Regions from separate parts of the Blautia sp. 1033sp1_1033st1_G9_1033SCRN_220408 genome, predicted to be linked through region 1. Evidence: riboswitches for the same ligand, from Rfam matches in the RefSeq annotation. Region 1 holds a riboswitch; the other holds the start of a gene.
What was found. A riboswitch is a leader RNA that binds a small molecule or an ion and turns the genes downstream of it on or off. The one in region 1 is predicted to bind thiamine pyrophosphate.
Positions count from the first base shown of each region.

Region 2: linked by a shared signal. The riboswitch ahead of AB5916_RS02500 (energy-coupled thiamine transporter ThiT) and the one ahead of thiC (phosphomethylpyrimidine synthase ThiC) in region 1 are both predicted to bind thiamine pyrophosphate.

Region 1 is NZ_JBFKZO010000007.1:42,874-48,874, forward strand. It holds gene infC (translation initiation factor IF-3) at 1-117, opposite strand, end outside; gene thiC (phosphomethylpyrimidine synthase ThiC) at 407-1,717, opposite strand; TPP riboswitch at 1,761-1,870, opposite strand; gene AB5916_RS07240 (DUF1540 domain-containing protein) at 2,003-2,323, shown strand; gene ftsZ (cell division protein FtsZ) at 2,404-3,552, opposite strand; gene AB5916_RS07250 (cell division protein FtsQ/DivIB) at 3,693-4,769, opposite strand; gene murA (UDP-N-acetylglucosamine 1-carboxyvinyltransferase) at 4,810-6,001, opposite strand, start outside.
Region 2 is NZ_JBFKZO010000002.1:163,240-169,240, forward strand. It holds gene lepB (signal peptidase I) at 1-249, opposite strand, end outside; gene rplS (50S ribosomal protein L19) at 444-791, opposite strand; gene AB5916_RS02500 (energy-coupled thiamine transporter ThiT) at 995-1,681, opposite strand; TPP riboswitch at 1,674-1,811, opposite strand; gene AB5916_RS02505 (methionyl aminopeptidase) at 2,033-2,908, shown strand; gene AB5916_RS02510 (4'-phosphopantetheinyl transferase superfamily protein) at 2,887-3,624, shown strand; gene AB5916_RS02515 (OmpA family protein) at 3,604-4,551, opposite strand; gene AB5916_RS02520 (MotA/TolQ/ExbB proton channel family protein) at 4,563-6,001, opposite strand, start outside.

The DNA of each region.
Region 1 (6,001 bases):
ATCAAGCCCTGCCTCCTGAGCCTTGAACATTGCTTCCTTTGCGGACATAATACCGAGCTGTGCTCCGTCCGGGCCAATCAAGCGTACTTCTCTGTCCCTGATTTGTTCGTTAATCATTAAACTGCTAATTGTAGTGCACCTCCATACCTGATAGATAAATACTAAATCACCCGCCAGCTTCCCAATTTCTCTCCGGGAAACCTTCTGCCTTAAACATGAAAAAAGTGCGGACAGAATCCACACTTCACCTATTACACAAATCACATCTTTAAATATAAGCTGTGCAATATTAACCCAAGTCGCCTGACTGCGCTAAGGTGAGAGTGTAACTCTGCTTTGTTTTCTCACGTACTCAGACAGAATACCATGTTTTCCCTTAGAAGTCAAGGACTTTTTAATAATTATTTTATAATATATCAATATACTCCCCTGCCAGGGCCTTATTCATGCTGCGGACTGCACAGAATTTACCGCACATACTGCAGGTATCACTGTGGTCATCTTCCGGCTTACGACTGTCACGGATCTGCCTTGCAGTCTCAGGATCAAGGGCACATGCATACTGAGCTTCCCAATCAAGTTTCTGCCGTGCATCTGCCATACGGTCATCAATATCTCTTGCTCCCGGAATACCCTTGGCAATATCAGCTGCATGGGCTGCAATCTTGGAAGCAATGATCCCCTGCTTAACATCATCCACGTTAGGAAGAGCCAGATGCTCTGCAGGCGTTACGTAGCAAAGGAAAGCAGCTCCGCTCATAGCTGCCACTGCTCCGCCGATAGCTGCAGTAATATGGTCATATCCAGGTGCAATATCTGTTACAAGAGGTCCAAGTACATAAAAAGGAGCGCCCATACAAATGGTCTGCTGTACTTTCATATTGGCTGCCACCTGATCCAGCGGTACATGTCCAGGTCCTTCCACCATAACCTGTACATTATGCGCCCATGCACGCTTGGTCAATTCTCCAAGGCGGACAAGTTCCTCGATCTGACATACGTCGGTTGCATCTGCCAGACATCCTGGACGACAGGCATCCCCAAGGGAAATGGTAACATCATATTCCTCACAGATATCAAGAATTTCATCAAAATACTCATAAAATGGATTCTCTTCTCCTGTCATGCTCATCCATGCAAAAACCAAGCTTCCGCCACGGCTTACAATATTCATTTTTCTTTTGTGATTCCGTATCTGCTCAATAGTTTTCCTGGTAATCCCGCAGTGCAGCGTTACAAAATCCACACCGTCCTGGGCATGAAGCCTTACCACATCAATAAAATCCTTGGCTGTCAAAGTCGCCAGATCCCTTTGGTAATGGATCACGCTGTCATATACAGGAACAGTTCCGATCATAACAGGACATTCCTGAGTCAGTTTCTGACGGAATGGCTGAGTATTACCATGGCTTGACAGATCCATAATTGCCTCTGCCCCCAGCTTTACAGCACTCATTACCTTTTCCATCTCAATATCATAGTCTTTACAGTCGCGGGACACTCCCAGATTGACATTGATCTTTGTGCGGAGCATGCTTCCCACGCCTTCCGGATCAAGACATTTGTGATTCTTATTTGCACAGATCGCAACCTTGCCTTCCCCAACCAGCTTTCTTAATGCATCTGTTGTCATATGTTCCTTTTTTGCCACAATCTCCATTTCTTTTGTGACAATGCCTTTCCTTGCCGCGTCCATCTGTGTGGTATAATTTTTCAATCTCTTTTCCTCCATAAAAAAAGCCTCTGCCATACTAAAAGCAGAGACTACTCATCCTCTTCCCTACGTTGGCATTATCCAAATCAGGTTACGGGTCAAAACGGAATCACGTTTCCTCTCAGCCGGTTTTCACCAGCTCCCCTTTTTCATGCTCATATTATAGCGCAGCATAGATGGCTTTGCAATAATTTTACCATAATTTCCCATACATATTACATAGCAAAACGCAGACACTATCATTGTATATACAAAGATGCCCTGCATCTAATAAAAGGAGGAATGATCATGACTATTTTGAAATGTTCAGCTGCCAACTGTGTTTATAATGATGCCCATCAGTGTTCCAGAGGTGAGATCAATGTTATGGGCGAAAGCGCCCGCATTGCAGATGAAACCTGCTGTGGAAGCTTTCAGGAAAAATCTGATGCAGCAACAAATGGTATGGAATGCCACCGTGGCTGCGAAAAGATCCAGATTGAATGTAAAGCCCACAACTGCGCATACAACGACAATTGCAAATGTACAGCAGCAGCCATTGATGTAGATGGTTCCAGGGCACAGTGCTGCCATGAAACCAAATGCGGAACCTTTGCCTGTAAATGTTAAGATGTAAAGTAAAAAGGCTGCAGCACAGCAGAGAGTAATTTCCTGCTGTGTCGCAGCCCTGATATTTCACAAAAAATTGATTAACGGTTCTTAAGGAAATCCGGAATCTGGATATCCTTCTTCTGCACTGTACTGGAAGGTGTCTTCGCAGTAAATGGTGTAGCATTCATAGTAGGCATACTAAAGCTTGGCATCTTAAAAGAAGATGTTGTGCTTGTCTGTGCTGCCGGTCTTTTTGCATTAAAAGATGCATTACTGCTTCTGTTACCAAAAGGACTGGTATTCTGTGCTGCATCACTAAGGCCTGTAGCAATAACAGTGATTCTTGCATAATCAGCAACTGAATCATCATACATTGCACCAAAGATGATATTTGCATCCTCTCCTGTAAGCTCCTGTACATAGCTAGCTGCATCATTGGCATCCATAAGGGAAATATCACCGGAAATATTAATGATAACGTGTGTAGCACCTTTAATGGTAGTCTCAAGCAGAGGAGAAGAAACAGCCTGCTGTACAGCCTCCATAGCCTTATCATCGCCTCTGGCCTCACCAATACCGATGTGTGCAATACCCTTATCTGTCATAACGGTCTGTACATCTGCAAAGTCAAGATTGATCAGTGCCGGCAGATTGATCAGGTCTGTAATACCCTGAACTGCCTGCTGAAGTACTTCATCAGCTTTACGCAGTGCCTCCGGCATAGTAGTCCGACGGTCAACGATCTCCAGTAATTTATCATTCGGGATCACGATCAGTGTATCCACTGCTTTCTTCAGATTCTCAATACCTGCAAGTGCATTGTTCATACGGGTCTTTGCTTCAAAGCGGAAAGGCTTTGTAACAACACCAACGGTAAGGATACCCATCTCCTTTGCTGCTGCTGCAATAACCGGAGCAGCTCCTGTACCGGTACCGCCACCCATACCGCAGGTAACGAAAACCATATCTGCTCCTTCCATGATCTGCTTCACTTCTTCTATACTTTCCTCTGCTGCCTTCTGTCCAACCTCTGGCTGTGCACCTGCACCAAGACCTTTGGTAATCTTCTCGCCAATCTGAAGTACAGTTGGAGCTTTGCACAGAGTTAAAGCCTGTTTATCGGTATTCACACCTACAAACTCTACCCCGCCAATGGCTTCTTCCACCATTCTGTTCACTGCATTATTACCAGCTCCACCTACGCCGATTACAATAATCTTCGCAGATGACTCTGCCTCATTTGACATAATCTCTAACAATGTACTTCCTCCTTTATTTCTATACCTGATATTCAAGTCAAGTTTATTTGTATCAAGCTACATATAGATATATCATATATTTTTTTTTTGAATTAATCAACTACTAATTTTGTTTTTTTATACTTTTTTCACGAATATTCGTCATTCCCTGCATTGGGATTAGAACCTACATAGTTGCCGTCATGGTCATATTCACCAGTTCCTGTATAACTTCCGTCTTCCAGATACCCACCATGCCAGTCTCCATTGGCTGCTATACTTTCTTCGGTAGGCTTAGACCCCACATAATTCCAGTTGGCATCATACTCGCCCTCGCCAGTATAATCTCCCTCTCCGTCATATCCGCCATGCCAGTTTTCAAGGGCATAATCCAGTTCACTTTTGGGCTTTGCCCCTACATACTTGCCATTTTCGTCATATTCCCCATCACCGGTATATTCTCCATTTTCATTATAACCGCCGGTCCAGTTCTCAGCAGTTACCGGTTCTACCTCTGCTTCGAAGGTACAATTCTTTTCAGTCTCGGTAATATTCTCCATATGAAGGATCCCTTTTTGTCCGGAAAGCTTTGGCAGGATGGCAATCGCCCTTGTCATCTTGTCCTCTAGCAGCCTGTCCTCCCCAAGTATGACGGTAACATCCCCATAAATCAGACTGATCCTGGACTTATCATCAATCTGGATGTGATCCGGCACTGTGTCATTCTTCTGAAAAATAGTTGCAAGTGCTACAGCAGTATTCAGAATTGTTTTCCCTTTCAGTGGAAGCTTTTCATTCAAAACTACCTTATCTACCTGGATCCCATCAAAAAAAGGTACCTTCTCATCTCTGGTCTTCAGGCCTTCAACAAAGACTCCGTTTCTGTCAAAGTAAATATAATTATCCAGATAAGGGATGCAGCCTACTACTTTCTTTTCTTTTACACTGATACAGATGGTATCCCTGCCAGTCATAGAAACACTGTATCCTTCTACAAAAGGCATATCGCTGACCTGCTCATTTTTATGAAAAAAAGAAGCCAGCACCGTATTGCTCATGAAGGAACCCTGCAGAGCCATCTCCTTTACCTGATCCTGGGTATAATGAGTACTGCCCATAACTTCAATGGTCCTGACCCGGAAAAAGGAAAAGAAAAAGATAATGCCTGTCAGCAGCACTGCCGCCAGGGTTCCCCAGATTATTTTTTTTGTTTTTTTATCAAACACAAACGTTTCTCCGTTATCTCCAGTTCCCATAATCCATCCTTTAATATTCAAGAATGCCTTGGCTGTCTGTAGCTCTGCCCAGGCTGATCCTGGCACCTGCGCCAGCAAGATCCTGACAGATATGCTCATAGCCTCTGCTGATGAATGAATATCCACTGATCTTTGTAGTACCTTTGGCACACAAGGCAGCAATCACCAAAGCGGCACCGCCCCGAAGCTCCCTGGCAGTTACCTGCCTGCCATATAATGGATATCCACCTTCTATATAAGCTTCCCTGCCGCAGATGTTTATATGTGCTCCCATCTTCACCAGTTCTCCTGCAGCCTTATAACGATCCTCAAAAATCTGTTCCCGGATCAGGCTTTTCCCGGTCACTGTAGTCAGAACTGACATAACCTGTGATTGCAGGTCTGTAGGAAATCCAGGATAAACATCTGTCTTAAGAAGCTTTACCGGACAGTGGATGTTCTGTCCATTGACTATTAGTTTACCACTCTTCCCTTTATATTGTCCACCCATTTTGCAATATACATCCAGAAAGGCATCCAGCTCACCTTCCGGTACATTTTCCAGTGTGATCTCACTTCTTGTGGCTGCTGCGGCACAAATATAAGTTCCTGCAACGATCCGGTCCGGAGGAATCTTCATACATCCGGCTCCTAATTCATCCCTTCCCTCTATAAAAATACAGTCTGTTCCCTCTCCTGTGATCTGCGCTCCCATTGTTTTTAAATATCTGCAAAGCCAAAGAATTTCCGGTTCCCTGGCAGAATTTTTTATAATTGTATTTCCCTTTGCAAGCACAGCAGCCAGAATAGCCTGTTGTGTAGCACCCACACTTCTTTTTGGGAACAATATCTGATTTCCCCAAAGGCCTGACGGAGCAGTTCCCTGGATCACCTGATCTTTTTGGATCACAGCCCCAAGCTGTCTTAGTGCATAAAAATGCAGGTCTATAGGCCTGCTGCCAATTACGCAGCCTCCCGGATACCCAAGCTTTCCTTTACCATTCCTGGCAAGCATGGCTCCAAGCAGAATAACTGATGACCGCATACGTCCTGTATACATTTCCGGTATTTCTTCTTTGTCTGCATTTGTGCAGTCCATATATAGATCATGATCCTCCCACCAGGTAGCTGCTCCCAATGCCTGAAGGATCTTCTCCATACAAAAAACATCTGCGATCCTGGGACATGTCTTAAGAACACTTACGCCTCTGTGCAGCAGGGAC
Region 2 (6,001 bases), on a different contig from region 1:
TCTGTCTCCTACAGAGATGGTGGGCTCCATGGAACTTTCCTGCATAGTCACAGACTGAAACATGGCGATCCCTACCAGTGCTGCAAAAGCCAGCGTTACAATAATTTCAAAAACCAGGCGCAATACACCCCGGACCTTCTTATCTTCCAGTTTTTCTTTCGCTTCTGCTATAGATTTATTCTCTCTCCAGGTAGCCCGCCAGTTCTCCCATTGCTCCCTGGATCGTTTCTTTCTTCTATTTTTTAACATATTATTCAAATGCTCCTGTTTTTCGATTAGCTGTTACAGTATAACACACTTTAAACTGTAGAAGCAAGGAATCCGCCAAAATATATAAACCCATAAAATAAATCCACATGATCTCCACAAAATATGTAAGGCCATAAAAATAACTGCCTCCGGAAATCAATCCGACGGCAGTCATTCTCATAATCAGGTATGGATTATTTAATACGCTCTTTAACCTTAGCAGCCTTACCTACACGGTCTCTTAAGTAGTTAAGTTTTGCACGACGTACTTTACCGTGGCGAATAACTTCTACACTCTTTACGTGTGGGGAATGAAGCGGCCATGTCTTCTCAACGCCAACACCATTGGAGCTCTTTCTTACTGTGAAAGTTGCTCTTGTGCTTCCGCCCTGTTTCTTTAATACTGTTCCCTCGAAAACCTGGATTCTCTCACGGTTTCCCTCTTTGATCAGTGCGTGTACTCTTACAGTATCACCTACATTGAACTGAGGAACATCTGCTTTTAACTGTTCTGCTTCGATGTTTTTAATAATGTCGTTCATGTTCTTTCTCCTATTCTTCTATTGGATGTTCTTAATACACATGAGGTAACAGAGGACCATCTTTTTTCACAACATGATTGATTATACTATAGAACTCCTGCCATTGCAAGAGTTTTTTCTATGGTTTCACTATTATAATAAGCCGCCGGACAAGGGTTCCGACGGCTGTTATGGATTTGGATAGATTCAATATCATTATTTATTTATGCGTTCTGCTCTCCCGGTACAGTCACCATCTTACGAACCTGAACCAGTGCTTTTGAAACAGCCGGAATAGAGATCAGGATCAGTGTTATAACTCCCTCAGCAAGAATGTAGCTATAGTTGTAAACGATAGGATATATAGCAGATAATGACTTAGGATAATTCTCAGGCATGTAGCTCATCCAGTACAGATATCCGCCCAGAACATGAAATACACCTCTGGCAAGAATCGCTGCCACATATGCTTTCTGCAAACCGTATTTCTTTGATTTTGAGAAAAAGCCTGCAATACCCATAGCGCCAAATGCCAGGATATAATCACAGCATACCTGGAAAAAGCTAAGTACATATGGCTCCTGCAGGAACTGAAAGATACCATAAACAAGACCTGTCAGAATACCGATCTTAGGTCCGTACCAATATCCAATGAGTACGATAAAAAGCATGCTGCATAAGGTTACAGAGCCACCAAATGGCAGAGAAAATACCTTAAGGTAAGATGTGGCATAAGCAAGGGCAAGTGCCACTGCACAGGTTACAAGCTGCTGTGTAGTCAGCTTTCCTGAAGAGCTTTTCTTATGGAAAAGCACAGCTGCGATCACCACCAGGATCACCATGGCAGCAATACTTGTTACATAGCCGGCAGTGGTCAGCCCACCATCAGCAGTTACTAGAAAATCCATCATTTGTTTTCCTCCTTACGTTGGCATTATCCAAATCAAGTTAAAAGGTCGAAGCCTCCGGTCACCGGAAGAATGTCCTCCCTGGTGATTGCTTCCTCTCAGCCTGCGCCTGCAAGCTCCCTTGGTTCGTTCTACAGTATAGCACACCCCTTCACTTCACACAACACAATTTTCATCCTCTATAAAAGACCGTAAACGATAAATTTCCTCTCATATCATATATTTTCCTCTCATATCAGATTTTACTTTACCTCTGAATTGTGATATTCTATTTGCTGAAAAAACAATTATATACGGTAACTGTAAGAATACTGAACAGTTACACCATATATCATCGGATAAGGAGCGAGTAAAATGTCTTTAAAAATAGGAAGAAATGATCCCTGCTGGTGCGGAAGCGGAAAAAAATACAAAAAGTGCCACGAAGCATTTGACGAAAAGCTGGAACAAATGAAACAAAAAGGCTATCCGGTACTTGACCACAACCTGATCAAAACCCCGGAGCAGATTGAGAAGATCAAAGAAAGTTGTAAGATCAATATTGCCGTGCTGGATTATGTGGCTGAGCACATCCGTCCAGGCATTACTACCCAGGAGATCGATGACTGGGTACATGAAGAGACCATCCGCCATGGCGGGATCCCTGCCCCGCTGAATTATGAAGGCTATCCAAAGAGTGTATGCACCTCCATTGACCAGGTGGTTTGCCACGGAATCCCATCCACAGATGTGGTCCTGAAAGAAGGAGATATTATCAATGTAGATGTTTCCACCATTTATAATGGATATTTTTCTGATTCCTCACGTATGTTCTGTATCGGAAATGTAAGCCCGGAAAAAGAAAAGCTGGTAAAGGTTGTAAAAGAATGTGTAGAGATCGGCATTTCACAGGTAAAGCCCTGGACACCGATTGGAAATATGGGGCACGCCGTTCACCAGCATGCGCTTGAAAATGGATACTCAGTCGTAAAAGAAATCGGCGGCCATGGCATAGGGCTGGAATTCCATGAGGATCCATGGGTAAGCTACACCTCTGAAGAAGGAAGCGGTGTACTGATGGTTCCAGGCATGATGTTTACCATTGAGCCAATGGTAAATATGGGATCTGATGAAGTTTATACCGATGAGATGGATGACTGGACAGTGCGCACCTGTGACGGGCAGCCTTCTGCCCAGTGGGAAGTCACCGTGCTGGTAACAGAAAACGGATGCGAGGTGATCTGCTGGTGATGAACCATAAGATTCAATGTTTGATCACATCTGTTGATGAATTTAAGGATCCAAAGTTATTTCAAAAAGGACTGGCACTGCTTCCGGATTTCGGTTTCTGGAGGGAACGGAAAGAATCCATTTCCCGGCTGCGCCGCCAGGAAAGCCGTCTGGAAAGCCTTGTGGCAGGGCTTATGCTCCGTACTCTTCTTCTGGAAAACAGTCTTCCATTGGAGGCTCTTTCTGTTTCCGAAAAGGGTAAGCCGTTCCTGAAAAATCATGATTTTCATTTTAATCTTTCCCACAGCAATGGGTATGTAGTCTGTGCTTTTGGCTCTGTCCCCTGTGGGATCGATATCCAGAAAGAAAAAGAAGACCGTTCCAATATCGCCCGTATTTTCTTTACTGAATCTGAATATGCCCTTGTACAGAAATATGGTGTTTCCATGTTTACACGGATCTGGGCACTAAAGGAAAGCTATGTAAAATATAAAGGGGAGGGTTTATCCCTCCCCCTGAAATCCTTTCAGGTTTATCCCGGTTCTTATGACATCCTTTCTGATGGTTCTGAATGGGGCCGGCTTTCCACTTGTATTTCTACTATATATTCTACAGACAGAACCTGCCAAGCCCGGGAATTTGCATTTAATGATTACCGGATCGCTGTATGCTCTGCACTTGCCACAGAGCCTAATATTTGCCGGCTTTCTACGGAATCACTCTTGCGCATTATCTGATGAAGCCTGATCTGTAGTCATAATGTTGCTCAGCTCATCAATCATCTCGTCGTCCTTCAAACGGAACTTAACTTCTACACGGCGGGAAGCATCCTTGTCTACATTGCCATCCGCATCCAGGATAGGATTCGCCATAGAATGACCGTTGACTGTAAGATAATCCTGCAGATCAATTGTCTGATCAGATGTAAGAAATTCTCCCTGGATTTCCAGCAGATACTGGGCAACTGCCAGGGATCTGCGCTGAGAAAGCTCCAGGTTATAAGCATAATCTCCATCTGTATCAGTATAACCATCAATAATGATCTCTGCCAGATAAGACTTGTAGCTGTCTTCCAGAAGCACCTTGCAGTAAATCGGCAGAACACTGCGAAGGGCTGTTTTTCCCTCTTCAGTAAGCTCTGCATCATCATAAGCAAAAAGAACGCTGGCATCCAGTGTCAATGCTCCTGTCTGGGAATCAATATTTACATTCAGGTTATTCTTGGCAAATTCCTGCTGCAGGGACTCAACAACTTCTGCCTTTACACCGATGATATTATCGATCTTGGCCTGCTGGGTGCTGATCAGCTGGGTTTTCTCATCCAGATCCACCTGCTGCTGTGCCAGGGCTGCTTCCTGTTCCTTAAGCTTCTGTGCCTGCTCTGCCAGCTGCTGTGCCAGGGCAGACAGCTTCTCATCCTGTGTCTTCAGCTTTGCATCCTGATCGTCCAGGGTATTCTGCTGTGCAGTGATCTCAGCAATATAATTGGCCTGCATCTCATTCTTCTCTTGCTGCTCTTTAATACTCTCGTCATAACTCTTCTGCGCCTGGAAAAGGGTTACGCACATAATCAGTACGAAGAGAAGCAATACACCACACATCATATCGGAATAGGAGCGCCAGATATTAAAGCTTCCATCCTCTGATTTTCTTTTCTTGTGCATGATTCTCTCCTTTATTTAAATAAACCAAATTTTCCTTTCTGTGCTCCTTTGGAAAGCTCTTTGATATTCCTGGAAATCTCCTCCAGAACTGCCTGCTGGTCTGCAGCCTGCTGCTCCATCAGCTTCTCCATTCTGTCCATGGACTCCTGGCTGCTGCCGCCGCTCATCAGATAAACACTTCTGTCACCTACTGCCGAAAGCTCAGAAAGCAGTCTGCGTACCTGTTCCATAGTCTTATAGGACTGCTGCTGATATCTGGTAAATTCCTGAAGCTCTTGGCCCAGCTGCTCAACAAGCCTGCTGTTTGATGTCAGAAGATCTGTACCTGCCTGGTTGGATGCAGAAGCCTTCTCCATGCCGGCTGCTGCTGTCTCAACATATTTTTGCATAGCCTGGTTACATGCTACCCAGAACTTGGCTGCAGACTTCTCTGCATCCTTCATATAATCTACCACATGCTGATAATCCTGCTGCTGGATCTTCTGGATCTCCCTGTTCTCCTGGGTGATCCTTGTAGCTGTATCCAAATAGCGGCTGGAAATACCTCCAAGCTCTGTAACCATATCCCGCATAGCCTTTTCCTGCTTCTCATAGGACTGGCCCAGCTGCTGGCTCATGGTCTGATAAAGTGCAGTGGTATAGGCTGTATTCTCCTTCTGTGCCTGCTTCAGACTGGCAAGAGCCTCATTAAATCCAGAAAATTCCGTATCAAAGGAACCTCGCATCTGCTTCAGGAACTCCTGAAGGATATCCCTTACAGCATCCTGCTGACATCTTGTCACAGATGCCACCAGCATATCCAGAGAATCGTTCATCTTCTGGAAGGTAGGAGTGATCACTTTTTCAAAGCTGTCTGCCATCTGCACAGAGAACTGCTCTGCCATCTGGGCCATAGCCTTTGTCTGCATCTTCTGGCTGGAAAGGAGAAGATTCCTGGCTTCATTCTCAGCAGTGGGCATCACGTATGCATGGAACTTCTCAAGGAAATTCTGAAGATTCTGAGACATAAAGGAATATTCCCGCTTCATACCCCAGGAATAAGTAATGGAAAATGCAATACCATAAATAGATGTAAGGAATGCTACCTTAATACCATCTACCAGTGAAGATACGGAAGTTGTCATAGCCTCATAATTGGTAGGCTGGAAATTCTTAAGTCCCCATACAAGGCCAATGAAAGTACCTAAAATACCAAGGCTGGTAAAAATATCCGGCACCATCTCCAGAAGTCTTTTATGTATATGGATATCCAGCTCATCATCATTGATATACTCTTCAATATCCCCAATGCCTTCCTTGCTCTGGCTGATGCTTTCGGAGAAATTCCCCATCTTCTTATCAAGGTAACGATCATCAAACAGCTCGTCCAGATATGCCAGATTCTTGGTGTCTGTCTTACCAGGGGTCCTAAAAATTTTTGTCAGCTCATCTGCTGCCCTGTGAAAAGCTT